Regions from separate parts of the Halomonas sp. DP5Y7-2 genome, predicted to be linked through region 4. Evidence: predicted binding sites of a transcription regulator. Region 4 holds the regulator's gene; each other region holds the start of a gene.
The links. The regulator sigma-54, encoded in region 4, starts transcription at its own class of promoters, with help from an activator protein. The targets are predictions, from matches to a motif close to TGGCACNNNNNTTGCTNT.
Positions count from the first base shown of each region.

Region 1 (5,793 bases), on a different contig from region 4:
TTACCTGGGCACGGTCTGTCCAGCGGTGAGCGTGCCGATATTGAAGACTTCGCGGACTATGGTGACTGCCTGCGCGCCCTTCAGCAGTACCTGGGGGACCATGGCCTCGCCTCTGGCCCCTGGATTGGGCTTGGACAGAGCACCGGAGGGGCGATCCTCGCCACCGACGCTCTGAGCCGCGGTGACGACGGTCACTGGTCTGCGCTGGTGCTGCTGGCACCGCTGGTCAGGCCCTGGGGATGGACCCGGGCAGCATGGGTCCACCTGCTGGTCAGCCCATTCGTCGATAGTGTGCCAAGAAAGTTTCGCCCCAATACCAACGATGATGATTTCGCGACCTTCCTGCGGGAGCAGGATCCCCTGCAGCCGGTCCGCTTACCTACCGGCTGGGTCACGGCCATGCGTCGCTGGATGCCGCGCCTGATGCAACTGCCGCCCTGTCAGCTGCCTACCCTGATCGTGCAGGGTAAAAAGGACATGACCGTGGATGGCCCATGGAATCTGGCCGTGCTCGGCAAGAAGTTCCCCCAGGCCACGGTGCATTGCCACGCCGAAGCGAGACACCACCTGGTAAATGAAGCCGAGGACATACGGCTGGAACTTTTCGAGGAAGTGCGTCACTTTTTGGAGCAACAGCTCAGCGCAGAGCCCCCCGTGAAAAGGATGTCACGACGATGCCCAGACGCCTGACCCAGAGTCGGTTCCTCCCCAACGTCTTTGCCCGCCCATCCAGCACCCGTCATTCCTTCAGCACTCTGCGATGGCTGACGTGGCTGGTGGCGGTCTGGCTCAGCGGCTGCGCGGGAGCGCCGGAGCGCCCCGATAGCTTGCGTCAGGCGCTGCTGGGACTTGGCCACCATGCCGCCGAGCAGGTCGCCCAGGCTCCTCCCCTGGCGGAGACGCCGCTGATCGATCAGGTGCTGCTGCTGTCGCCGCCCAATGTGGATGAACGGTTGTCATTGAGCGTCGCCCGCGTGCAGGAGAGCCTGACCCGCGGCCTGCTGGCCATCGACGATGGCCCCCAGGTACTGGACTGGCAACCCGGTGATACCCCCGCCGCGGACACCCAACAGTGGCTGATCGATAGCCGTCTGATTGCCGATGGCCCGCGCCTGCGTCTGTCAGATCGGGAGCTGGTGCCCTATCGCTTTGAACTACGCCTGAGGCGGCCTGGCGACGGCGCGGCACTGTGGTCGACGGTGCTGAATGGCGCCTTCGACGCCGACGCGCTGTAATCACACCGGGCCATATCCCACGACATGCTCATGCTCGTGGTGGCATTCTGGCCCCACTGGTCAGGTGCCCCCCGTGTCCGGCTAACCTCGCTTGAGCAAACGGTCCAGTTGGCGGTAGCCAATCGCCTCGATCAGTTCGTCATGCCCTGGTGCGTCCTTGGCACCGAGATCGGCCAGCGTCAGCGCCACCCTCAGGACGCGGTGGTAGGCCCGGGCCGACAGTCGCAGGCGCTCCAGCGTCTGCGCCAGCCAGGCGCGCTCGGTGGCATCCAGGGCACAGGCGTTTTCCAGTGCCCTGCCCGATAAGCGCGCGTTCAACCCTCCCCGCGCCATTTGCCGCTCCCGCGCAGCCATCACCCGCGCCCGCACCATGGCGGTGCTTTCGCCAGGCTGCTGAGAGGTCAACTCTTCAACCGGCAGTCCCGGCACTTCGACCTGCAGGTCGATGCGGTCCAGCAGCGGGCCAGACAGCCGCGACTGGTAACGCTGAATCTGTGACGCCGTGCAGCTGCAGTCCTGGCGTGGATCCCCCAGGTGGCCGCAGGGGCAGGGGTTCATGGCAGCCACCAGCTGGAACCGAGCCGGAAAACGACGCTCGTGACTGGCTCGGGTGATGTGAATCTCTCCACTCTCCAGTGGCTCCCTGAGCACTTCCAGCACCTGCCGGCTGAACTCAGGCAATTCATCGAGAAACAGCACGCCGCAGTGGGCCAGGGAAATCTCGCCGGGACGCGGCCTCGACCCGCCCCCCACCAGGGACACCGCGCTGGCAGTGTGGTGGGGAGAGCGAAAGGGACGACAGCCAAAGCCTTCTGACAATGGCAGCGCACAGACGGAGCGAATGGCCGCCACTTCCAGGGCCTCATGATCTTCAAGGGGCGGCAGGATGCCGGGCAGGCGACTGGCCAGCAATGTCTTGCCGGTACCTGGCGGACCGGCGAACAGCAGGTTGTGACCGCCAGCCGCCGCTACCTCCAGGGCGCGACGCGCTTGATACTGTCCGCGCACATCACAGAGATCCAAGGCTGCCTCAACCGGCATCGACGATGCTGCCGCAGTACACGTCTGTAGCGGCACCCGTCCACTCAAGTGGGCGATGACATCCAATAGGTGGTCGGCGGGAAGCACCTCAAGGCCGCTGACCAGCGCAGCCTCCTGGGCATTGGCGGCAGGCAGGATCAATCGCCGCCCAGCCCGAAGGGTGGCCATGGCAAAGGGAAGCATGCCGGCGACAGGACGAAGCCGCCCATCCAGCGCCAGCTCTCCGGCACACTCGATGCCGTCCAGCGCCGCCGCAGGCAACTGCCCCGATGCCACCAGCAGTCCCAGCGCAATAGGCAGGTCGAAGCGTCCCCCTTCCTTGGGCAGATCGGCAGGGGCAAGATTCAGGGTGATACGACGCAAGGGGTAGTCGAGACCACAGGTCGCAAAGGCACTGCGCACCCGCTCGCGACTCTCTCTGACGGCGGTTTCCGGCAGTCCCACCAAGGTCATTCCGGGTAAGCCGTTGGCCAGGTGCGCCTCGACCTGAACTTCTGGAGCATCCAGCCCCACCCCGGCACGGGTCGTGATGATGGCAAGCGTCATGGGCTCCCTGCCTGACGGCTGACGTTATGGCTGTCAGTAGACCACGATCATCGGCCCCTCGCCGCCTGCGCACGCCAGAAACAGCCGGGCCGGCATATCCCTATGCCGGCCCGCTACATTAGCCAAGTGCTCTGGTAGAGATCACGCCGATGGCGTTTCACCGCCCTTGGCCGCGCCGTCCTGTCCTTGGGTCGCAGGGGGTACGGGGATTTCGGCAGCCTCCTCGCTGACCGCGGGCGTTGCATCGGCACCTGTCTGACCCGCCGCTGCGCGCTCATCGACCAGGCTCTCCAGAGCTGCGACCTGTTTCTCGAGGGCCTCGACGCGTGAGCGGGTACGCTGCAATACATCCATCAGGATGTCGAAATCTTCACGCGAGACCAGCTCCAGGCGGTCGAAGGCGCCACGCACTACCTGTTGCACGCCCTTCTGGATGTCTTCCGGGGCCTGAGAAGCGCCCTGCAGACGCTCTCCAATCTGCTGGGCTAAACGGCTGATGCGATCCTGACTGATCATGGGGCTCTCCTTGTGCATCAAAACGGCGACTCTATTGCCGACAGCATACGCAAGCCTGACGCCCAACGCATGTCTCTTGGCTGCCTACGTTGGCTACAACGCTGGCGGGCCAGGTGGGCTAACGACGACGGTCCTTCCCGCCGTCATGACGGAACGTCGCGCGCTCACTGATGGCGCACGCGCCTCAGCGCCAAGCACCAAAGTAGTGCATCGTCATTGATGCAGTGCCGCAATTTACCCCCGCTATGCAGCCTCCCGCATATCCAACACGCCCTCAATTAACTCCAAGTTCATGTAATAAAAGATATTAGGAATAAAGTGGCACATTTCCCGCTATGACAACGTATCCATGCACCGAGCGGAAACAAGCCGCCACCCATGCACGTAGGGAGCCATGCCATGAAACTGATCACCGCCATCATCAAGCCTTTCAAGCTGGACGACGTTCGTGAAGCGCTGGCCGACAACGGCGTCCAGGGCATCACCGTGACAGAGGTCAAGGGATTTGGCCGTCAGAAGGGCCACACAGAGCTCTACCGCGGCGCGGAATATGTCGTGGACTTTCTGCCCAAGGTCAAGGTCGAGGTGGCCGTCGACGAAGCTCGCCTGGACAGCGTGCTGGAAGCGATCTGCAACGCGGCCAACAGCGGCAAGATCGGTGACGGCAAGGTTTTCGTCACGCCGCTGGAAGATGTCATCCGCATTCGCACCGGCGAACGCGGTTCGGACGCGGTCTGATGTCCGCCCCTGCCCTGACTCCCGATAATAAATAGCGAGACACTCTCATGGTTGATATCAGTGAACTCAGCTACGCGCTGGATACCTTCTACTTCCTCATCTGCGGCGCCCTGGTCATGTGGATGGCAGCCGGTTTCGCCATGCTCGAGGCCGGGCTGGTCCGGGCCAAGAATACCGCCGAAATTCTGACCAAGAATATCGTGCTGTTCGCCGTGGCCTGCACCATGTATCTGCTGGTGGGTTACTACCTGATGTATTCGTCCGACGGTGGCGGCATCATTCCCAATCTGGGCTTTCTGATCGGCACTGAGAACAGCGTCGATGCCGTGCTGGCCGGTGGCGAAGATGCCCCCTACTACTCTGCTCGCGCCGACTTCTTCTTCCAGGTCGTGTTCGTGGCCACCGCCATGTCCATCGTCTCCGGTGCCGTTGCCGAGCGCATGAAACTGTGGGCCTTCCTGGCCTTCGCTGTGGTCATGACGGCCTTCATCTATCCAGTGTCTGGCTACTGGACCTGGGGCGGCGGCTGGTTGTCTGAAGCAGGCTTCTCCGATTATGCAGGTTCCGGCATTGTTCACATGGCGGGTGCCGCTGCCGCCCTGGCGGGTGTGCTGGTCCTCGGCCCGCGTAAGGGCAAGTACGGCAAGAACGGCGCGATCTACGCGATTCCTGGCGCCAACATGCCGCTGGCCACACTGGGTACCTTCGTCCTCTGGCTGGGCTGGTTCGGCTTCAACGGCGGCTCCGAGCTCAAGGTTTCCGACGTCGCTTCTGCCAACAACATGGCCCAGGTACTGGTCAACACCAATGCGGCTGCCGCAGGCGGCGTCATTGCAGCACTGATCCTGGCCAAGATCTGGTTCCGCAAGGCGGACCTCACCATGGCATTGAACGGTGCCATCGCCGGCCTGGTCTCCATCACTGCCGACCCGCTGTCCTCCAGCGCCCTGGGCGCCACCCTGATCGGCGCAGTAGGCGGCATCCTGGTTGTGGTCGCCATCGTGGTGCTCGACAAGCTGCGCCTTGATGATCCGGTCGGTGCCATCTCTGCCCACGGTGTTGCAGGTATCTGGGGCGTCCTGGCGGTACCGCTGAACAACGCCGACGCCACTTTCGGTGCCCAGCTGCTCGGTATTGCCGGCATCTTCGCCTGGGTCTTCACCGCCAGCCTGGTCGTCTGGCTGATCATCAAGGCGATCATGGGTGTCCGTGTCAGCGAAGAAGAAGAATACGAAGGCGTCGACCTTGCCGAATGCGGCCTCGAAGCCTACCCCGAGTTTAACGTCGCCAAGAAGTAAGCCTGAGCTTACCCGCGACTCCAGTGAGCTGGCGTGCTCCACCTGGCCCCTTCGGGGGCCTTTTTTATTGCTGGTTGCCAGGGGTATGCTTTGTCACACTAGTCAGGTCAGGCGCAACGGCGCGCCGCCCACGGGTTAGCGACGGACATGCCGCACGCCGCCCCTACACGGACAGGATGAGGAAACCGCCATGAAACTGGTGACCGCGATTATCAAGCCTTTCAAGCTCGACGACGTGCGCGAGTCGCTCTCCGAGATCGGCGTTCAGGGCATTACGGTGACAGAGGTCAAAGGCTTTGGACGACAGAAGGGCCACACCGAACTGTATCGAGGCGCGGAGTACGTGGTGGATTTTCTGCCCAAGGTGAAGCTCGAAGTCGCGGTGGATGACAGCATGACGGAGCAGGTCATCGAAGCCA
Region 1 covers NZ_JAHVHY010000003.1:505,823-511,615, reverse strand. Annotated here, with positions in the region: gene KUW18_RS05890 (alpha/beta hydrolase) at 1-690, shown strand, start outside; gene KUW18_RS05885 (hypothetical protein) at 675-1,235, shown strand; gene KUW18_RS05880 (YifB family Mg chelatase-like AAA ATPase) at 1,317-2,822, opposite strand; gene KUW18_RS19720 (accessory factor UbiK family protein) at 2,964-3,338, opposite strand; gene KUW18_RS05870 (P-II family nitrogen regulator) at 3,738-4,076, shown strand; gene KUW18_RS05865 (ammonium transporter) at 4,124-5,374, shown strand; gene glnK (P-II family nitrogen regulator) at 5,565-5,793, shown strand, end outside.
Region 1: KUW18_RS05870 (P-II family nitrogen regulator) is a predicted target of sigma-54. The motif match lies at 3,658-3,675, and genes of this name have one in related genera.

Region 2 (5,793 bases), on a different contig from region 4:
CCTTGGACCCACGTCCGGGCCTGCCCGGCTACTGGTTCGACAGCATCAGCGGACGCGAAAGTCGGGCTGACTTCTGCCTCAACGCCATCCTGGCCCTCTCTTGCTACTACGCAGGTCTATGGGCCTTGATCATCACCGCTCCCGACCTCCACGACAGCGTCTCTGCAGGGGGACTGCTGGTGGGGGCAGGCTGGCTACTGGTCAGCGTATATCCCCTGGTGCTGCACGGTGTTCGCCGCCTGCATGATGTGGGCCAGCGCGGCCACTGCAGCGTCATGCTGCTGTTCCCAGGAGCCAATCTCCTGCTGACGGTGGTCCTGGTCATGCAGCCCGGCGAAACGACCATCAATGAGCATGGTGAGCGCGAGCGGGGGCATCAAGGGGTGATGGCGGTCAAGTCGCTGCTTACCGTAGGCATCTGGGTCAGCTGCTTTTTCCTGTTCTGACGGCGGTACCATCGCCGACCACGCACCGCTCAGCCGATTCTGAGCCCATGCTGGCGGAGCTTGCGCACCACGCTCGGCTGGCTGATCCCCAGGCGCTCGGCAATGGCGTAAGTGCTGGACAGCGTTCGGCAGCAGTCCGCCAGAATCTCTCGCTCGACCCGGGCAAGCGTCTCTTTCAGACCCTCCCCGTCGCCCCTGCCTGGCGACGCCCAGAGCTCCTCCGCCGTATTCCTCGAGCCCGTCACGCTCCTGCTGTCGTCGGAGGCACGCCCGATCTCCTCCGTGGCCGCGCCAGCAGCAACCGCGGAGGGGAAGAATGTCGGGGACGTCACCTGGCCCGATGCTTCCGGCGCGGCCGCCGCGGGCACCTGCCTGCTGGGCAGCACTTCGCGTGCTTGAATCACATCGTCACTGGCGAGCCAAGCCCGCTCCATGACGTTCTCCAGTTCGCGCACATTGCCGGGCCACTCCCACCCCATCAGGGCCTGCCAGACGTCCCGTGCCAGCATCTTGTCTCGCCCGTAGCGCCGGTTGAGCCGCGCAAGCTGACGTTCGACAAGGCCCGGAATATCCTCTCGCCGCTCGCGCAGGGGCGGCAGGGTGACGGGAATGACATTCAGCCGATAGTAGAGATCCAGTCGAAACAGTCCCTCCTCGACCCGCGCCGAGAGATCCTGATTGGTGGCGACGACCAGACGAAAATCGACGCGCCGGGGCGCCCGGTCCCCTAGTCGCGTGATGCTGCCGTCCTGGATGGTCTTGAGCAGCTTGGTCTGCACCGATAGCGGCAGCTCACCAATCTCGTCGAGAAACAGCGTGCCGCCCTCAGCCTGCTCGATCAGCCCCTTGCGGCCACCGGGGGCCGCTCCGGAAAAGGCGCCCTGGCAGTAGCCAAACATCTCGGACTCGAACAGGCTCTCAGGGATGGCGGCGCAGTTGACGTCGATGAACGGCCCTTCCTTGCGTGAACTCCAGCGATGAAGCTGGCGAGCGAACGCCGTCTTGCCGACCCCTGACTCTCCTAACATCAGCACGGTAGCGTCGGTAGGGGCCACACGCTTGAGCAAGAGCGCCACCTCGCCCATGAGCTGACTCTTGACCTCGAGATGCCCCAGCTCCTGTTCTTGCAAGCCACCCTGGAGGCCACTCTCCGACTCGATCGCGTGACCGCGTCTCAAGTGCTCGCTGAAGCGTCGCTGCAGCAGCGCGTACTCCTGCTGCAACAGCTGCAGGTCGGTCAAGTCCATGGAGCGACTCACCACGGCGATAAGGCGCTCGCCTTGAAACACCGGATGTGCCTGGGCAATCACCCGCCGCCCGGTGCCTGTGTGCTGCACCAGTTGGGTGGGTTTGCCCGTGCGAATGACTTCAAGACTGACCGACGGCGTCAACACGCCCTCCGCTTCGAGCCGCTGCACGCTGGTGGCACAGAGCTCTTCACAGGACATGCCGTAGACCGCCGCCGCTCCGGGACTGACGTCCCGTATATGGCCATCGGGCGCGACGATAAAGAAGTGATCGTGCGCCGTGTCGATAATCGTCTTAAGTATCAGCGCATCGTCAGTCATCGGCGATCCATAAACGCATCATTGATGCAAAAGTGTATCACGGCCAGCCCTGCCATTGATTCAATAGTGAATCAACGAGCCCCGGATATCGCTCCGTGTACGGCAACTTCGTGCACATTTTTTGCGCCTTTAGTATAACAATCGCAGAACTGGCACACCTCCTGCTTAAACAAACCTATGCATGCCTGGCCAGTCGTCTGGCCAAGGTGACCTCATCAGCGATGTCAGGAGTTCCAGTGAGCGACTTCAACCAACCCCTCGGCGGCAACGAAATGCCTCGCTTCGGCGGTCCAGCCACCATGATGCGCCTGCCTACTCAGGATAGCGCCCAGGGGCTCGATGCAGCCTTCATCGGCATTCCCATGGACATCGGTACGTCCAACCGTCCCGGCACTCGCCTGGGGCCGCGCCAGATTCGCGACGAGTCGCGCATGCTGCGTCCCTACAACATGGCAACGGGGGCCGCGCCCTTCGACAGCCTGCAGGTGGCAGATATCGGCGACGTGCCGATCAACACCTTCAACCTGCCGAAGAACCTGGACATCATCTCCGGTTTCTATGACCAGGTACTGGCCCATGACTGTGTGCCGCTCACCCTGGGCGGCGATCACACGCTGACCTGGCCGATCCTGCGCGCCATCGCCAAGAAGCACGGCCCCGTTGGCCTGATCCACATCGATGCCCACGCTGACGTCAACGAGCACATGTTCGGTGAAGAAGTCGCCCACGGCTGTCCGTTCCGCCGGGCTCAGGAAGAAGGCCTGCTGGACGCCAACCGTGTGGTGCAGATCGGCCTGCGTGGCACCGGCTATGCCGCCGAGGACTTCGACTGGTGCCGCCAGCAGGGCTTCCGCGTAGTGCAGGCCGAGCAGTGCTGGCACAAGTCGCTGGAGCCCCTGATGGCGGAGGTTCGCGAGCAGATGGGCGATGGCCCGGTCTACATCTCGTTCGACATCGACGGCCTCGACCCCTCCGTCGCACCGGGCACCGGCACCGTCGAAATGGGCGGTCTGACTTCGGCCCAGGGCCTGGAAATCGTGCGCGGCGCCAAGGGGCTCAACATTGTGGGTGGTGATCTGGTGGAGGTCTCCCCGCCCTACGACCCCAGCGGCAACACCGCGCTGATGGGGGCCACCCTGCTGTATGAAATGCTGTGCGTGCTGCCCGGCGTCAAGCGCCGTGACTGACGGTTGACAGGGCCAGGGAGAGGCCCTGGTTCGTCCCTATGAGGCGCTCCTTAAGGAGCGCCGAACACTACAACATCAAAGAGTGACCCTCCCATGTCTTCCCATCTGCACTCTGCCGACAAGATCACCACCGAAGGGGGCAAGCTAAGCACCCACGGTCTGCTCAAGTTCCTGATCCCGTCTGTGATCGGCATCCTGCTGTTCCTGGTACCTTTCTCCGTAGGCGACACCATCAATATCGGCATGGGCTTGGCCGCCGACTGGCTCAAGGCCACGCTTGGCGATGCGCTGCCGGCCATTGCCACGGTGGTACTCACGCTATCGCTGGTGCTGACGCTGCTGGTCAAGCTGACCAAGCCCGGCTGGGCTAGCCAAGGTGCCCTGAAAGAGCTGTTCGACATCGCGCCGCTGTGGGTCGTCATGCGCGCGCTGGGCGCCCTTTTTGCCTTGATGACCTACTTCCAGGTCGGGCCCGAGATGATCACCGCCTCCTTCACTGGCGGAGTGATGCTCAACGACCTTGCGCCGGTGCTGCTGACCTTCTTCTTCTTCGCCGCCATCCTGCTGCCTTTCCTGGTCGACTTCGGTTTCATGGAGTTCATTGGCTCCATGGTGCGCACTCCGTTCCGCAAGATCTTTGGCCTGCCCGGCCGCAGCGCCATCGATGCCACGGCGTCCTGGATGGGCTCCGGCACCGTAGGCGTGCTGATCACCACTCAGCAGTATGAGCAGGGCTACTACAACGCTCGCGAAGCCTCTGCCATCGCCACCAACTTCTCCATCGTCTCCATCGCCTTTGCGCTGCTGGTGACCAGCTTCATCGGCATCAATCACCTGTTCATTTCCTTCTACCTGACCGTGGTCGTGGCAGGTCTGGTGGCCGCAGTCATCATCCCTCGCCTGCCGCCGCTGTCGCGCAAGGCGAATACCTACTACGAGCCCGTGGGCTGCCAGATTCAGGAAGAGAACACCAGTAACCAGAGCCTCTTGCGCTACAGCCTGGGCATTGCCGTCGCCCGCGCCGAAACCGCTCCGGGACCGGCCAAGCTTGCCCGCCTGGCACTGTTCAACGTGGCCGATATCTTCTTCGGTCTGCTGCCGCTGGTCATCGCCATCGGCACCGTCGCGCTGGTGCTGGCGGAATTCACGCCGCTGTTTACCTGGCTGTCCATGCCGATGGTGCCGGTGCTGGAGTGGATGGGTCTGCCGGAAGCCGAGGCTGCGGCTCCCGCCACCCTGGTGGGCTTCGCCGACATGTTCCTGCCGGCGGTACTGGCCAGCGATATCGAAAGCGAGCTGACGCGTTTTGTCATCGCCTGTCTGTCGCTGACCCAGTTGATCTACATGTCGGAAATCGGCGCGCTGCTGCTCAAGTCCAAGATCCCCCTCAAGCTGTGGGAGCTGGTCGTGATCTTCCTGCTGCGCACCGCCATCACGCTGCCGATCATTGTCGTCATGGCCCACTGGCTGGTGGGCTGACAGGGGAGAAAACCCGAGATGACTTCCAACGACTCACAGGCCGCCGGCAAGGCGGCCTTCACCCGCATCGATGAAAGCACTGCTGAGGACTGGGCGCTGATCGCCGCCCACGACGCTGACTACCTGGCGGGGCTTCCCGACACCATCCTGACGACCCTTGCCCGCCTGGGCGAGGGTCACCAGCCCTACCAGATCAGCCGGCTCGATCACTGTCTGCAGAGCGCAACCCGCGCTGAGCGCGCCGGTGCCGATGAAGAAATGATTGTCGCTGCCCTGCTGCACGATATCGGCGACGAGCTAGCACTGTTCGACCACGCTGCCTATGCGGCCTCGATCCTGCGCCCTTTCGTCAGCGAGAAGACCCACTGGATCATTCAGCACCACGATGTCTTCCAGGGCCACTACTACTGGGACAAGGTCGGTGGCGACAAGGACGCCAGGGAGCGCTTCCGCGGTCACCCCTGGTTCGCCGACTGCGAGGCGTTCTGCCGGGACTGGGATTGTCCTTCGTTCGACCCGGACTATGACACGCTGCCGCTATCGCACTTCGAGCCCATGGTTCGGCGGATCTTTGCTCGGGTGCCCTACTCGCTGGCCCCGGACCCCGCCCTCACTCCCCCCATGTCCCAAGGAAGCACCGTATGACCTGCGCTGAACTGCTGATTCGCCTGCTGCGCGATACCTACGACGTGGACACCGTCTTCGGTATCCCCGGCGTCCACACCATCGAACTCTATCGCGGTCTGGAAGGCGGCAACGACAGCGGCGTTCGCCACGTCACGCCGCGCCACGAGCAGGGTGCCGGCTTTATGGCGGATGGTTACGCACGCTCCACCGGCAAGCCCGGCGTGTGCTTCATCATCACCGGTCCCGGCATGACCAACATCGCGACCGCCATGGGACAGGCGCTGGCAGACTCGGTGCCGATGCTGGTGATTTCCAGCGTCAATCGCCGTGACACCCTGGGCCGCGGCCAGGGGCGCCTGCATGAGCTGCCTGGCCAGCGCGAACTGATCGCTGGCGTCTCGCGCTTCAGCCACACGGTGCTCGATCCCGACAGCCTTGAGGAAACCCTGGCGCGCGCCTTTGCGGTGTTCGACGGTGCTCGCCCGG
Region 2 covers NZ_JAHVHY010000009.1:126,688-132,480, reverse strand. Annotated here, with positions in the region: gene KUW18_RS17610 (DUF805 domain-containing protein) at 1-446, shown strand, start outside; gene KUW18_RS17605 (sigma-54 interaction domain-containing protein) at 476-2,014, opposite strand; gene speB (agmatinase) at 2,251-3,201, shown strand; gene KUW18_RS17595 (YjiH family protein) at 3,295-4,680, shown strand; gene KUW18_RS17590 (HD domain-containing protein) at 4,699-5,325, shown strand; gene KUW18_RS17585 (5-guanidino-2-oxopentanoate decarboxylase) at 5,322-5,793, shown strand, end outside.
Region 2: speB (agmatinase) is a predicted target of sigma-54. The motif match lies at 2,165-2,182, and genes of this name have one in related genera.

Region 3 (5,793 bases), on a different contig from region 4:
AAGTGAGGCGTGCCACCGCGGATGACGGCGCCCAGGGCGATCACCGCGTCGGGCTTGGCCACCTGCAACACCCGCTTGACGGCCAGAGGCAGTTCCCAGGCGCCAGGAACATGAACGATATCGATCATCTCCATGTCCACGCCATGGCGCACCAGGCTGTCCACAGCGCCTTCCACCAGAGAGTCCACCACATGGTGGTTGAAGCGGCCCACGACGATCACGTAGCGGCCCTGAACCTCGACAAAGCTGCCTTCGACTTGGGAGATAGGTTGCATCTTGAAATTTCCTGAATTCGCCGGCACCTGGCCGGCAGTCGGGGATAATCCCCTAATGGATAGCCGAATCCCCAGGTGATGCCTTGGGGCATCGCCTGGGAATCATCATGCGTCTAGATCAGTGGGCGACACGATGTCCACCACTTCCAGGTCAAAGCCTGACAGCGCCGAAAACTTCCAGGGGGAGCTAAGCAGGCGCATCTTGCCCACTCCAAGCTCGCGCAGGACCTGGGAGCCGGTGCCGATGGTCAGGTAGTTGCCCGACCCGTCCGACTCACTGCCGCGGGCAGTGCGGCGGCGCTCGAGAAAGACCTGTAGCAGGTCGTTGAGGTCCTGGCGGGAGCGCATGTCATCGAGTAGCACAAACACGCCGTGCTCGGCTCGCGCCACCTCTTCCAGGGCCTGATGCGCACGCCAGGATGCTTCTTCACCCTTGACCAGGCACATCAGGTCACGCATCTCGTTGGCCAGATGGACGCGCACCGTGGTCACGCCATCCGGTGTCGGGTGTCCCTTGACCAGCGCCAGATGGTGCACCTTGTGGATGCGGTCGGCAAAGACGTGGGCCGTCAGCTCGCCATAGGCAGTGCTGACCGGCAACCGCTCTACCTCTTCCACCGTCTGCTCGTTATGGATGCGGTAGTGGATCAGGTCGGCGATGGTGCCCATCTTGATGCCATGGGTCTCGGCGAAGCGCTCGAGCTCCGGCCGGCGGGCCATGGTGCCATCTTCGTTCATGATTTCACAGATCACACCGCTGGGGTCACACCCGGCAAGCGCCGCCAGATCACAGGCCGCCTCGGTGTGGCCGGCACGCCGCAGCACCCCACCCGGCTCCGCCATCAGCGGAAAGATGTGGCCCGGCTGAACGATGTCCTCGGGGCGCGCATTGCGAGCGCTGGCCGCCTGCACGGTGCGTGCGCGATCCGCTGCAGAGATGCCGGTGCTGACGCCCTCGGCGGCCTCGATGGACAGGGTGAACTTGGTGCCGTAACCAGAACCGTTATCCTGCACCATCAGCGGAAGCTTGAGCTGCTCGCAACGCTCGCGGGTCATCGGCATGCAAATCAGGCCGCGGGCGTGAACCGCCATGAAATTGATATGGCTGGCCTCTACCTTCTCGGCCGCCATGATGATGTCACCTTCGTTTTCCCGGTCCTCATCATCCATCAAGATGACCATGCGGCCTTGACGGATATCCTCGACGAGTTCGGCAATAGGGGCCAGGCCCCCGCTGGAAGACTGCGACATGTGTGCTCCCTGGATCTGAAGTGGCCACACGGCGACGGCGGCCAGAAACGGCCGTCAGGGTACCGTGGGACGCGGCTGGGCGCCAGTGGCGGCGAATGAGAGGGTATGCGGATAACCACGTATCCACGCGGGCACCTGCACCCGCCCCGTATCGGGGCGCTAGAATAATCAGGGCTCTAGGTCATCAGGGCTCTAGGTTATCAGGGCTCTGTCATTTTCAGGGCGTTAGCTCAGCGCCCTGTGCAGGCAGGCAGTGCGGGGCGAGCCAAAATTCGCCAGTCCTGGCCCAAGGCGCGAATATCGATGATCTCGAGCGGTCGCTGATGAGCCATCTGGTCAATCCCGCTCAATGACATCAGTCCACGGGCCTCGGGTCCAAGCAGCGTCGGCGCCATGTAGAGGCGCAGCTCATCCACCAGACAGGCATCCATCATGGCACCGGCAAGGGTCGCACCGGTTTCGACCAGCAGCTCGTTGCATCCTTCTTCACGCCCCAGCCAGTCGAGCAGCGTCGGCAGATCTACGCGACCGTCCTCGCCGGCCGGCATTTCCAGTACTCGGGCCCCGCTGCGCTCCAGCGCTTCCCGGCGAGGAGACTCGACGCCTTCGACGCAGACCACCAGGGTCTGACCGGGCTCGCTCAGACAGGCAGCCGCCAACGGCATGCGCAGACGCGAATCGACCACCACGCGCAGCGGCTGGCGACGGGCAATGGTGTCAGCCTGATCGAGCCCCAGTTGCTCGGCTCGCACCGTCAGTCGCGAGTTATCGAAGATGATGGAGTCGACGCCAGTCAGAATCGCGCAGCTCTGGGCACGCAGGCGCTGCACATCGCGGCGTGCCGCAGGGCCGGTGATCCACTGGGACTCGCCGGAGGCCATGGCGGTACGCCCATCGAGGCTCATGGCCAGCTTCAGGCGCACCCGCGGGCGCCCCTTGGTCATGCGCGATACGAAGCCCGCATTCAAGGTCAGCGCATCGTCCTCAAGACAACCGACCAGCACCTCGATACCTGCCTCACGCAGCCTCTGGATGCCACGCCCAGCGACCTGTGGGTTGGGGTCCTGCATGGCCACCACGACCCGGGCGACGCCCGCCTTGATCAAGGCATCGCAGCAGGGGCCGGTGCGACCATGATGCGAGCATGGCTCCAGCGTCACATAGGCGGTTGCACCACGGGAGCGCTCACCGGCGCCGTTCAGCGCATGGATTTCCGCATGGGGCTCACCGGCACGCTCATGAAAGCCCTCGGCCAGCCACTCGCCGTCCTTGACCAGCACGCAACCGACACGCGGATTCGGCATGCTGGTGTAGCGGCCATGCTCAGCCAGGCGAAGCGCCCTCGCCATCCAGTGGGCATCATGGCCAGGGGCTGACGCCGGAGGTGCATCGTCGCGGCTCATGACGGCTCCTCATTGTCGGGGGTGAAGCTCGGCTCCTGAGCCAACCGGTCAATCTCGGCACGAAACTCGTCGATGTCCTGAAATCTGCGATACACCGAGGCGAAGCGAATGTAAGCCACCTGGTCCAGGCGCTTGAGCGCATTCATCACTTCCTCACCCACGACCCGCGCCTGGACCTCACGCTCCCCTCGGGCCCTCAGGTTCTGGCGTATGCGCTCCACCGCCGCTTCGATGGATTCCGCACTGACCGGGCGTTTTTCCAGAGCCCTCAGCATGCCCGCTCGCAGCTTGCTCTCGTCAAACACCTCACGGGAGCCATCGGCCTTGACGATCCGCGGCATCACCAGTTCGGCGGTCTCATAGGTAGTGAAGCGCTCCCCGCATCCCGCGCACTGCCGACGTCGACGCACCTGGTCGCCTTCGGCAACCAGCCGGGAATCGGTCACACGAGTCTCTTGAGCGCCACAGAAAGGGCAATGCATAGCGGGCAGTCCGGCAGGAGAAAATGTCGCCATAGTGTAACGGTTGCGGCCTTTTTCGCCCAGCGCAACCGTCCGCCAAGCCCTTTGCGCGATGCCAGTTGGCACGCCCTGTGCTTGATGTTGTGCATTATCCTGCCAATAAGACGTCGGGCACAGGCGCAACCTCCCGCCTCGCCCGCCCAAGGAGGACGCCATGGCCCCACCACTCACAGCGATGGACGCAGACCGCTTCCAGCAGCATGCCAAAGCCTTGCTGACACCTCTTTATGGAGAACGTAGCGAGGAAGTGCTGCGCCGCCTGCTGCGCCTGATCGAAGCGCAGGGCGCCCGTCTTTCGCACCGTCATGGTGCAAGAAACGAACTGTGGAGTGAAAAGGATCAATGGCTGATTCTGTACGGTGATTCGCTGATCGATGAGCACGAATCACGCTCGGACAGCGGTCAGGAGACGTCGCCCAAACCTCCCCTGGCCGTGCTCGATGACTTTCTTCACAGCCGACTGGCTGGCGTGTTCAGCGGGGTGCACGTGCTGCCCTTCTTTCCCTGGAGCAGCGACGATGGCTTCTCGGTCATTCACTACCGCGAGGTCGACCCGGCCCTGGGCGAGTGGCGAGACATCAGGCGGCTGGCCAGCCGCCACGACCTGATGGTGGATCTGGTCTTGAATCATGTCTCAAGGGAGTCGCTGTGGTTTGCCGACTACCTGGGCGGCAACCTGCCCGGTCGCGACTACTTCATCGAGATGGACCCGGAAACGGATCTCAGCGACGTCGTACGGCCACGCAGTTCTCCACTGCTGGTACCGGTCAGTACCCGTCGGGGGGTACGCCATCTGTGGGCCACCTTCTCGGAGGACCAGATCGACCTGAACTTTGCCAACCCCGACGTGCTGATCGAATTCATCGGCATACTGCTGTTCTATCTTCAGCAGGGCGCGCGGATCGTGCGCCTGGACGCCGTCGCCTTCCTGTGGAAACGGCCCGGCACCCGTTGCATTCACCTTCCCGAAACCCACGCCGTGGTGCGTCTGCTGCGCGCCATCGTCGATCATGTGGCTCCCGGCACCTTGATCATCACCGAGACCAACGTGCCTCACGCCGAGAACATCAGCTACTTTGGCCTGGAGCGTGAGCACACACCACCGGATGAAGCCCATCTGGTCTATCAGTTCCCGCTGCCCCCACTGCTGCTGCATACCCTGACCAGCGGTGAGGCCGGCACCATCGCCCGCTGGCTCAACACGCTGCCCGAGCTTCCAGAGGGCTGCAGCTATCTCAACTTCACAGCCAGCCACGACGGCATCGGGGTACGACCGCTGGAAGGCTGGCTCGAGCAACACGAAATCGATGCTCTGGTTGGCTTGATGCAGCGCTTCGGTGGCTTTGTCAGCATGCGCCGCCAAAGCGACGGCAGTGACAGTCCCTACGAACTGAACATCACCTGGTTCGATGCCATGAGCGGCACCCGCCGAGGCCCCGACCCCTGGCAGGTCGAGCGCTTCTTGTTGAGTCAGCACCTGATGCTGGTCCTGAAGGGCATTCCCGGGGTCTACATTCACTGTCTGACGGCTACCCAGAATGACCATGATGGCGTCGAGCGCAGCGGGCGCCTGCGCTCCATCAACCGCAAGCGCTGGCAGCGCCAGGAACTGGGGATGCTGCTGGACAGCCGGCACACGCCGACCCGTGAGGTATTCGTCGCCCTCACGCGTCGCCTTGAACTGCGCCGCCGAGAGCCTTGCTTCCACCCCGACGCCGCTCAGACGGTGGTGCCAACCGCGCCACAATTGCTGGCCATTCAGCGTGGGCCGATTGCCAGCGGCCGTCGCCTGCTGGCGATCCATAATGTTACCGACCGCCCGCAACCTCTGGTCATGGCGGAACTCGAACGTCCTGGCTGGGAGGACCTGCTGGAGGGCGGCGAATGGCGCCATTGCGATACCCTGGCGCCCTATCGCTCACTATGGCTGGTGCGTCATGATTGAGCATTCAGGAAACACTGCATCACTGCCTGCACCAACGATTCGCTGCGTTGCGCGCCCCTCGATCGCCTCACCTGTAGCGCAAAGGCTCCGGCGCCTGCGCTGCGGGCGCCTGGCGCCGCTCGGCTGATGACTTCAGCGTTTCCTTTATCCGTAACCCCACCAACCGGGCCGGCCACCGAACTGACCTCTCATCCTGTTGTCCCAGCTGGTGTCACAGCACTGGCCGCCCTACCACCGGGATGATCAGGTCACCTCTGCGCGCCCCTCCGACAACGACATGCGAGCCCGAACACCGATGAGTCAGGACACCCCCCGCCGCCCCGATGCCCCATCGCGCCCGCGTTACCCGCGATCCTTCATGACCCTTGCTGCGGTGGCCTTCGGTCTGCTGCCGCTAT
Region 3 covers NZ_JAHVHY010000004.1:451,682-457,474, reverse strand. Annotated here, with positions in the region: gene ribE (6,7-dimethyl-8-ribityllumazine synthase) at 1-275, opposite strand, end outside; gene ribBA (bifunctional 3,4-dihydroxy-2-butanone-4-phosphate synthase/GTP cyclohydrolase II) at 381-1,526, opposite strand; gene ribD (bifunctional diaminohydroxyphosphoribosylaminopyrimidine deaminase/5-amino-6-(5-phosphoribosylamino)uracil reductase RibD) at 1,757-2,929, opposite strand; gene nrdR (transcriptional regulator NrdR) at 2,926-3,411, opposite strand; gene KUW18_RS08785 (sugar phosphorylase) at 3,605-5,395, shown strand; gene dsbG (thiol:disulfide interchange protein DsbG) at 5,592-5,793, shown strand, end outside.
Region 3: KUW18_RS08785 (sugar phosphorylase) is a predicted target of sigma-54. The motif match lies at 3,511-3,528, and genes of this name have one in related genera.

Region 4 (5,793 bases):
GGCGGCGGAAGCCGTCAAGCTGATGGAAGACAGTCGCATCACCGCTCTGGCGGTGGTGGATGACCAGCAGCGCCCGGTTGGCGCGCTACACATGCATGACCTGCTGGCAGCAGGTGTCATTTGACGCCTGGCCTGGCGGCACTCCGGGCGCTACCGCCGGGCAGCTGCCGTCACACCTTCTGCCCACTCAACATCAAGGATCGCCATGATGGCCCACGACCCACTTGCCTCACTCTCCCCTGACCTGGTGCAACGACTTGGCCGCGTGAAGCTGCTGGCGCTGGATGTGGACGGCGTGCTGACCGATGGGCAGCTTATCTTTCATGCCGACGGTACGGAACTGAAGGCCTTCAATACCCTCGATGGCCACGGTATCAAGCTGGCCAGGCGCGCGGGAATCGACGTCGCCCTGATCACCGGGCGTAGCTCACCCATGGTCTCCCAGCGCGCCAAGGCGCTGGGCATCCAGCACGTCCAGCAAGGTGTCGAACGCAAGCTGCCGGCGCTGGCATCGCTGTGCGCCGAGCTGTCGCTGTCACTGGAAGAGGTGGCCTACTGCGGAGACGACCTGCCCGACCTGCCGTGCATTGACCGCTGTGGCGTGGGCATCAGCGTGCCAGGCGCCCCGTTCTACATTCGCGAACGCGCCCGCTGGGTCACCGAGCGCTGCGGCGGTCATGGCGCAGTACGCGAAATCACGGATACCTTGCTGGCGGCCCAGGGCCGCCTCGACGGCGTGGTGGACAGCTATCTGAAGGACGGACCCCTGATATGACATGGCGTGCACTGCGGCCCGGTTTCCGTTTCTGGCTGGTCATCCTGCTGCTGGTGCTGGGCGGTGGTCTGGCCCTGCTCGACCCGCGGGACGGCACTGTGCCCGACCTGATCACCGACGATCAGGCCGGCGAGCCGGACTACTACCTGATCGATGCCACCCTGACGCGCTTCGACACCGAGGGTGCGCCCCATCAACGCATCACGACCCCACGTCTGGTGCACACCCCGCTGGATGACATCACCCGCGTCGACCAACCTGACATGGAGCTTGTCGATGACAGTGGCCGCCTGTGGATCGCCACTGCCACCGACGGCGAACTTGGCCCGGACGGCAACCCTCTGACACTGACCGGAGATGCCCACCTTGAGGCCCCTGCCGAGCGCTGGCAGCTGGATACCGAGGTACTGGTCTATGACAGCGATTCAGGCCACGCCTGGAGTGAGACGCCTGCGGTATTGCGCCAGCCCCCCCAGGAAATGCGAGGCGAGCGCTTCGATGCCTGGATCCATGACAATACCGCCCGTCTGACCGACAATGTCACCGGCTATCATCCGCCAGAGCCTCAATAAGCCAGAGCCACACTCAGCCCGAGCCCTAACAAGGAGTCACTTCCATGATGCGTCCCCGTCCCGCGCTACTGCTCGCCCTGGCCCTGGGCCTGACGAGCGTCGCCACCAGCACCGTCACCCTGGCGCTGGAAAGCGACCGCAGCGCCCCCATTCAGGTAGAGGCCGACCAACTGGACCTGGATGACCGCGCAGGCACAGCGGTATATACCGGCGATGTGCGTATTCAGCAGGGCAGCATGCTGCTGACCGGTGAGCGTGTGGAAATTCAGCGCAACGACCAGGGTCAGCTATCCCGCGCCACGGCGACTGGCTCCCGTGCCTATCTGGAGCAGCAGCCTTCGCCGGAAGAGCCGGTGGTCAAGGGCTGGGGCAAGAAGGTGGTCTACCATGTTGCCGAGCGCCGCATGGAACTCATCGACCAGGCGGAATTGCACAAGGCCAATGACACCTTCGACGGCGCCTACCTGGAGTACTTTCTGGATCGCCGCGTCGTCCAGGCTCGCTCCAGCGCACAGGGTGTCGACGGCCAGCAGCGCATTCGCATGACCCTCGAGCCGGAAAGCCAAGGAAACTGATGAAGACTCTCCACGCTCGCCATCTGGCCAAGAGCTACAAGAAGCGCCGCGTCGTCCAGGACATCAGCCTGTCCATCGAACAGGGCAGCATCGTGGGCCTATTGGGCCCCAACGGCGCAGGCAAGACCACCTCCTTCTACATGATCGTCGGACTGGTCAGGGCGGATGCTGGCACCATCAGCATCGACGATGACGACCTGAGCCGCGCGGCCATGCACCAGCGGGCACTGGCGGGTATTGGCTACCTGCCACAGGAAGCCTCCATCTTCCGCAAGCTGTCCGTAGCCGACAACATCATGGCGATCCTCGAGACCCGCAAGGACCTCGACCGGGAAGGTCGCCAGGCGCGCCTTGAGCAACTGCTCGAAGACTTCCATGTCAGCCACATTCGCGACAACCCGGGCATGAGCCTGTCCGGCGGGGAAAGACGTCGGGTCGAGATCGCCCGAGCCCTGGCCACAGAACCCGCCTTCATTCTGCTCGACGAACCCTTTGCCGGGGTGGATCCGATCTCCGTTGGCGAGATCAAGTCGATCATTCGCCAGCTCAAGGCTCGTGACATCGGCGTCTTGATCACCGACCACAACGTGCGCGAGACGCTGGACATCTGTGACCGCGCCTACATTGTCGGCGACGGCCAGATCATCGCCGAAGGCAGTGCCGAGTCGATCCTTGCCAACCAGCGCGTCAAGGAAGTCTATCTCGGCGAAAACTTTCGCCTTTAACCACCATGGGCGCTGCCGGGCCGCTATGTTGGCAGGGTCTTCATGGCGCCCGCTCGACCTTGCACTGACACGCATGCGGGGCACTGCAAGCCCTGCGCGCCACCCCCTGCCCACAAGTTGGCAAGAAGCTTGCATGGTACCTGACCCGCCGTTAGGGTAAGGCTTTTCAGCTCCACGAACGGAAGTCACATCATGGCCCTCAAGGCGTCACTGCAGCTGAAGATCGGCACCCAGCTGACCATGACCCCTCAGCTGCAACAGGCAATTGGCCTGCTCCAGCTTTCCACGCTGGACCTGCGCCAGGAAGTCCAGCAGGCGCTCGAGGCCAACCCGATGCTCGAGCTGGAGGATGAATTCGGCGAGCTGCAGGTCAAGGACAGCAAGGACGACGACTGGGCCGACGAGATCCCCTCCGAGCTAACGGTCGACAGCGACTGGTCCGATACCTATCAAGACCTTGGCACCGCCCCGGCCGGCAGCGCCGAGGCGCCTGACTTCGAGCGCCAGGCCAGCGGGCAATCCCTGCATGGCCACCTTAGCTGGCAGCTGGCCCTGCTGGACCTCAATGATAATGACAGGCGCATCGCAGAGTGCCTGATTGACGCGGTCAACGGCGATGGCTACCTGGTAGGACACCTTGACGATATCGCCCAGGGCCTGGCCGATGACGACGCTGCTGCCCCGCCCCTGCAGGACGTGGCGTCGGTGCTGGCCAGGCTGCAGCAATTCGAACCTACCGGTGTATTTGCCCGAGATTTGCGCGAATGCCTGCAGCTGCAACTGGACAGCCTGCCCCGTGACACCCCCCTTCTGCCCCAGGCGGGAAGACTGGTACGCCAGTTTCTCGAGGCGCTGGCCAGCGGTGATCGCCGTCTGCTGAAGCGCCGCCTGAGCCTGACCGAAGAGCAGCTGGACGATGTCATCGAACTGATCCGTGGCCTCGACCCTAGGCCTGGCAGCCAGTACGGCGACAGCGACAACGACTATGTCATTCCCGATCTGGTGGTCCGCCACACCGAAGAAGGCTGGCGCGTCGAGCTGAACCCTGAGGCGATGCCACGCCTGCGCATTCAACCCGACTATGCGGCGTTGATCCGACGGGCCGACAAGAGCCAGGACAACCAGTTTCTGAAGGACCACTTGCAGGAGGCGCGCTGGCTGATCAAGAGCCTGGCAAGCCGCAACGACACCCTGTTGAGGGTCGGACGCGAAATCATGGAGCGGCAGCTCGACTTCCTCGAGCAGGGTGAAGCCGCCATGAAACCACTGGTGTTGGCAGACATTGCGGCCAAGGTGGAGATGCACGAATCGACCATCTCACGGGTGACGACCCAGAAATTCGTGCATACGCCACGGGGAGTGTTCGAGCTCAAGTATTTCTTTTCCAGCCAGGTGGGCCAGGATGGGGATGCCCATTCCAGCACTGCCATACGCGCCATGATCAAGTCGCTGATCCAGCAGGAGCCGCCTCGCAAACCGCTGTCTGACAGCAAATTGGTGGAGCTGCTCGCCGAAGACGGTGTCAACGTCGCCCGACGCACCGTCGCCAAGTATCGAGAAGCGATGAATATTCCCTCTTCGAGCGAGCGCAAGCGCCTGCGCTGAGCCCGGTCAGAAGGCTCGAGACAGGCGGCGAGCAGAGTGCGTAGCGCAGTTGCATGAAAAGCGCAAGCGCTTGAAATATCGCACGACATCTGCGTCTTAATGCGTAGAAGCAGGGGGGTTTGCAGGATCGGAAAAAGGGTTACAATCGAGCTACCACCCGCAAGAGCAAGGAGCCTTGTCATGCAAGTCAACATTACCGGCCACCACGTCGAATTGACCGATCCCCTGCGTGACTACGTACAAGAGAAGCTCGCCCGTGTGGAGCGCCATTACGACAACATCACCAATGTGCAGGTCACCCTCTCGGTGGAGAAGGAGCGCCAACAGGCTGCCTGTACGCTTCACGCTGCCGGTGCAGACCTGCATGCAGAAGCCCAGGACGGCGACATGTACGCCGCCATCGACGCCCTTGCCGACAAGCTGGACCGCCAGCTCGTCAAGCACAAGGAAAAATCCCAAGCCCGCGCCCAAGGCGCCGGAATTCGCTGACCTCTCATGACATTGGATGCCATTCTCCCCCCCGAGCGCACGCTATTTGACGTCCCGGGGGGCAGCAAGAAGAGGGTGCTGGAATTTTTCAGCACCTTCATTGCGCAGAACACACCAAGCCTGGATAGCCAGGAAGTCTTCAGTCGCCTGATCGGCCGCGAACGTCTGGGTAGCACCGGCATCGGCAATGGCGTGGCCATTCCGCATGCTCGCAACCCTCACTGCAAGGCCCCTATCTCTGGCTTTCTCAAGCTGGCAGAGCCGATTGATTTCGACGCCATCGACGGCGAACCGGTGGACCTGGTATTTGTCTTGCTGGTGCCTGAAGAAGCGGATGATGCTCACCTAGCCCTGCTGGGCCAGGTGGCCGGGGTCATGAATGACGCCGATACCCGACATCGTCTGCGCCACGCGACGTCCCAGCGCGAGCTGCACGAGCGCTTGCAGGAAGCGATTCGCCAGCAAGCCCCGGGCGACGCCACGAGCTGACGGCACGCAGCGAAAGCGCCTTGATCCTATGTCTTGATGGCGCACGCCTTGCCTGGCGCCTTGAAGGAATGGCGCCTCGCTGATTAACCTCTAGCTGATTACCATCTAGCTGATCACCATCTAGCTAGATAGTACGCTCTGATCGAGCGTGATCTGGCCGTCACCGCGCGGTTGACACCAACTGCCCTCTTATCGCCCCCTGCCAAGGAGACAGGACATGCAGCTCGTGATCATCAGTGGTCGCTCTGGCTCGGGAAAGTCCGTGGCGCTTCAGGCTCTCGAAGACCTGGGCTTCTATGCCATCGACAACTTGCCAGCGACGCTGCTGGGGTCACTGGTCGAAGAGCTGGAGAATGGACATTCACAGCGCATTGCCGTCAGTGTCGATGCGCGCAATCTGCCCGAGGCGCTGGAGCGTTTTCCCGCGCAGCTGACGGGGCTGAAGCAAGGTCCCATCGACTGTCAGGTCGTCTATCTCACCAGCGACGCGCGGATTCTGCTGGAACGCTACTCCCATACTCGACGCCGCCACCCGCTGACCCGCAATACCGACATGACCCTGG
Region 4 covers NZ_JAHVHY010000006.1:117,533-123,325, reverse strand. Annotated here, with positions in the region: gene KUW18_RS12730 (KpsF/GutQ family sugar-phosphate isomerase) at 1-124, shown strand, start outside; gene KUW18_RS12725 (KdsC family phosphatase) at 209-775, shown strand; gene lptC (LPS export ABC transporter periplasmic protein LptC) at 772-1,347, shown strand; gene lptA (lipopolysaccharide transport periplasmic protein LptA) at 1,392-1,922, shown strand; gene lptB (LPS export ABC transporter ATP-binding protein) at 1,922-2,647, shown strand; gene KUW18_RS12705 (RNA polymerase factor sigma-54) at 2,840-4,252, shown strand; gene hpf (ribosome hibernation-promoting factor, HPF/YfiA family) at 4,433-4,741, shown strand; gene ptsN (PTS IIA-like nitrogen regulatory protein PtsN) at 4,748-5,230, shown strand; gene rapZ (RNase adapter RapZ) at 5,448-5,793, shown strand, end outside.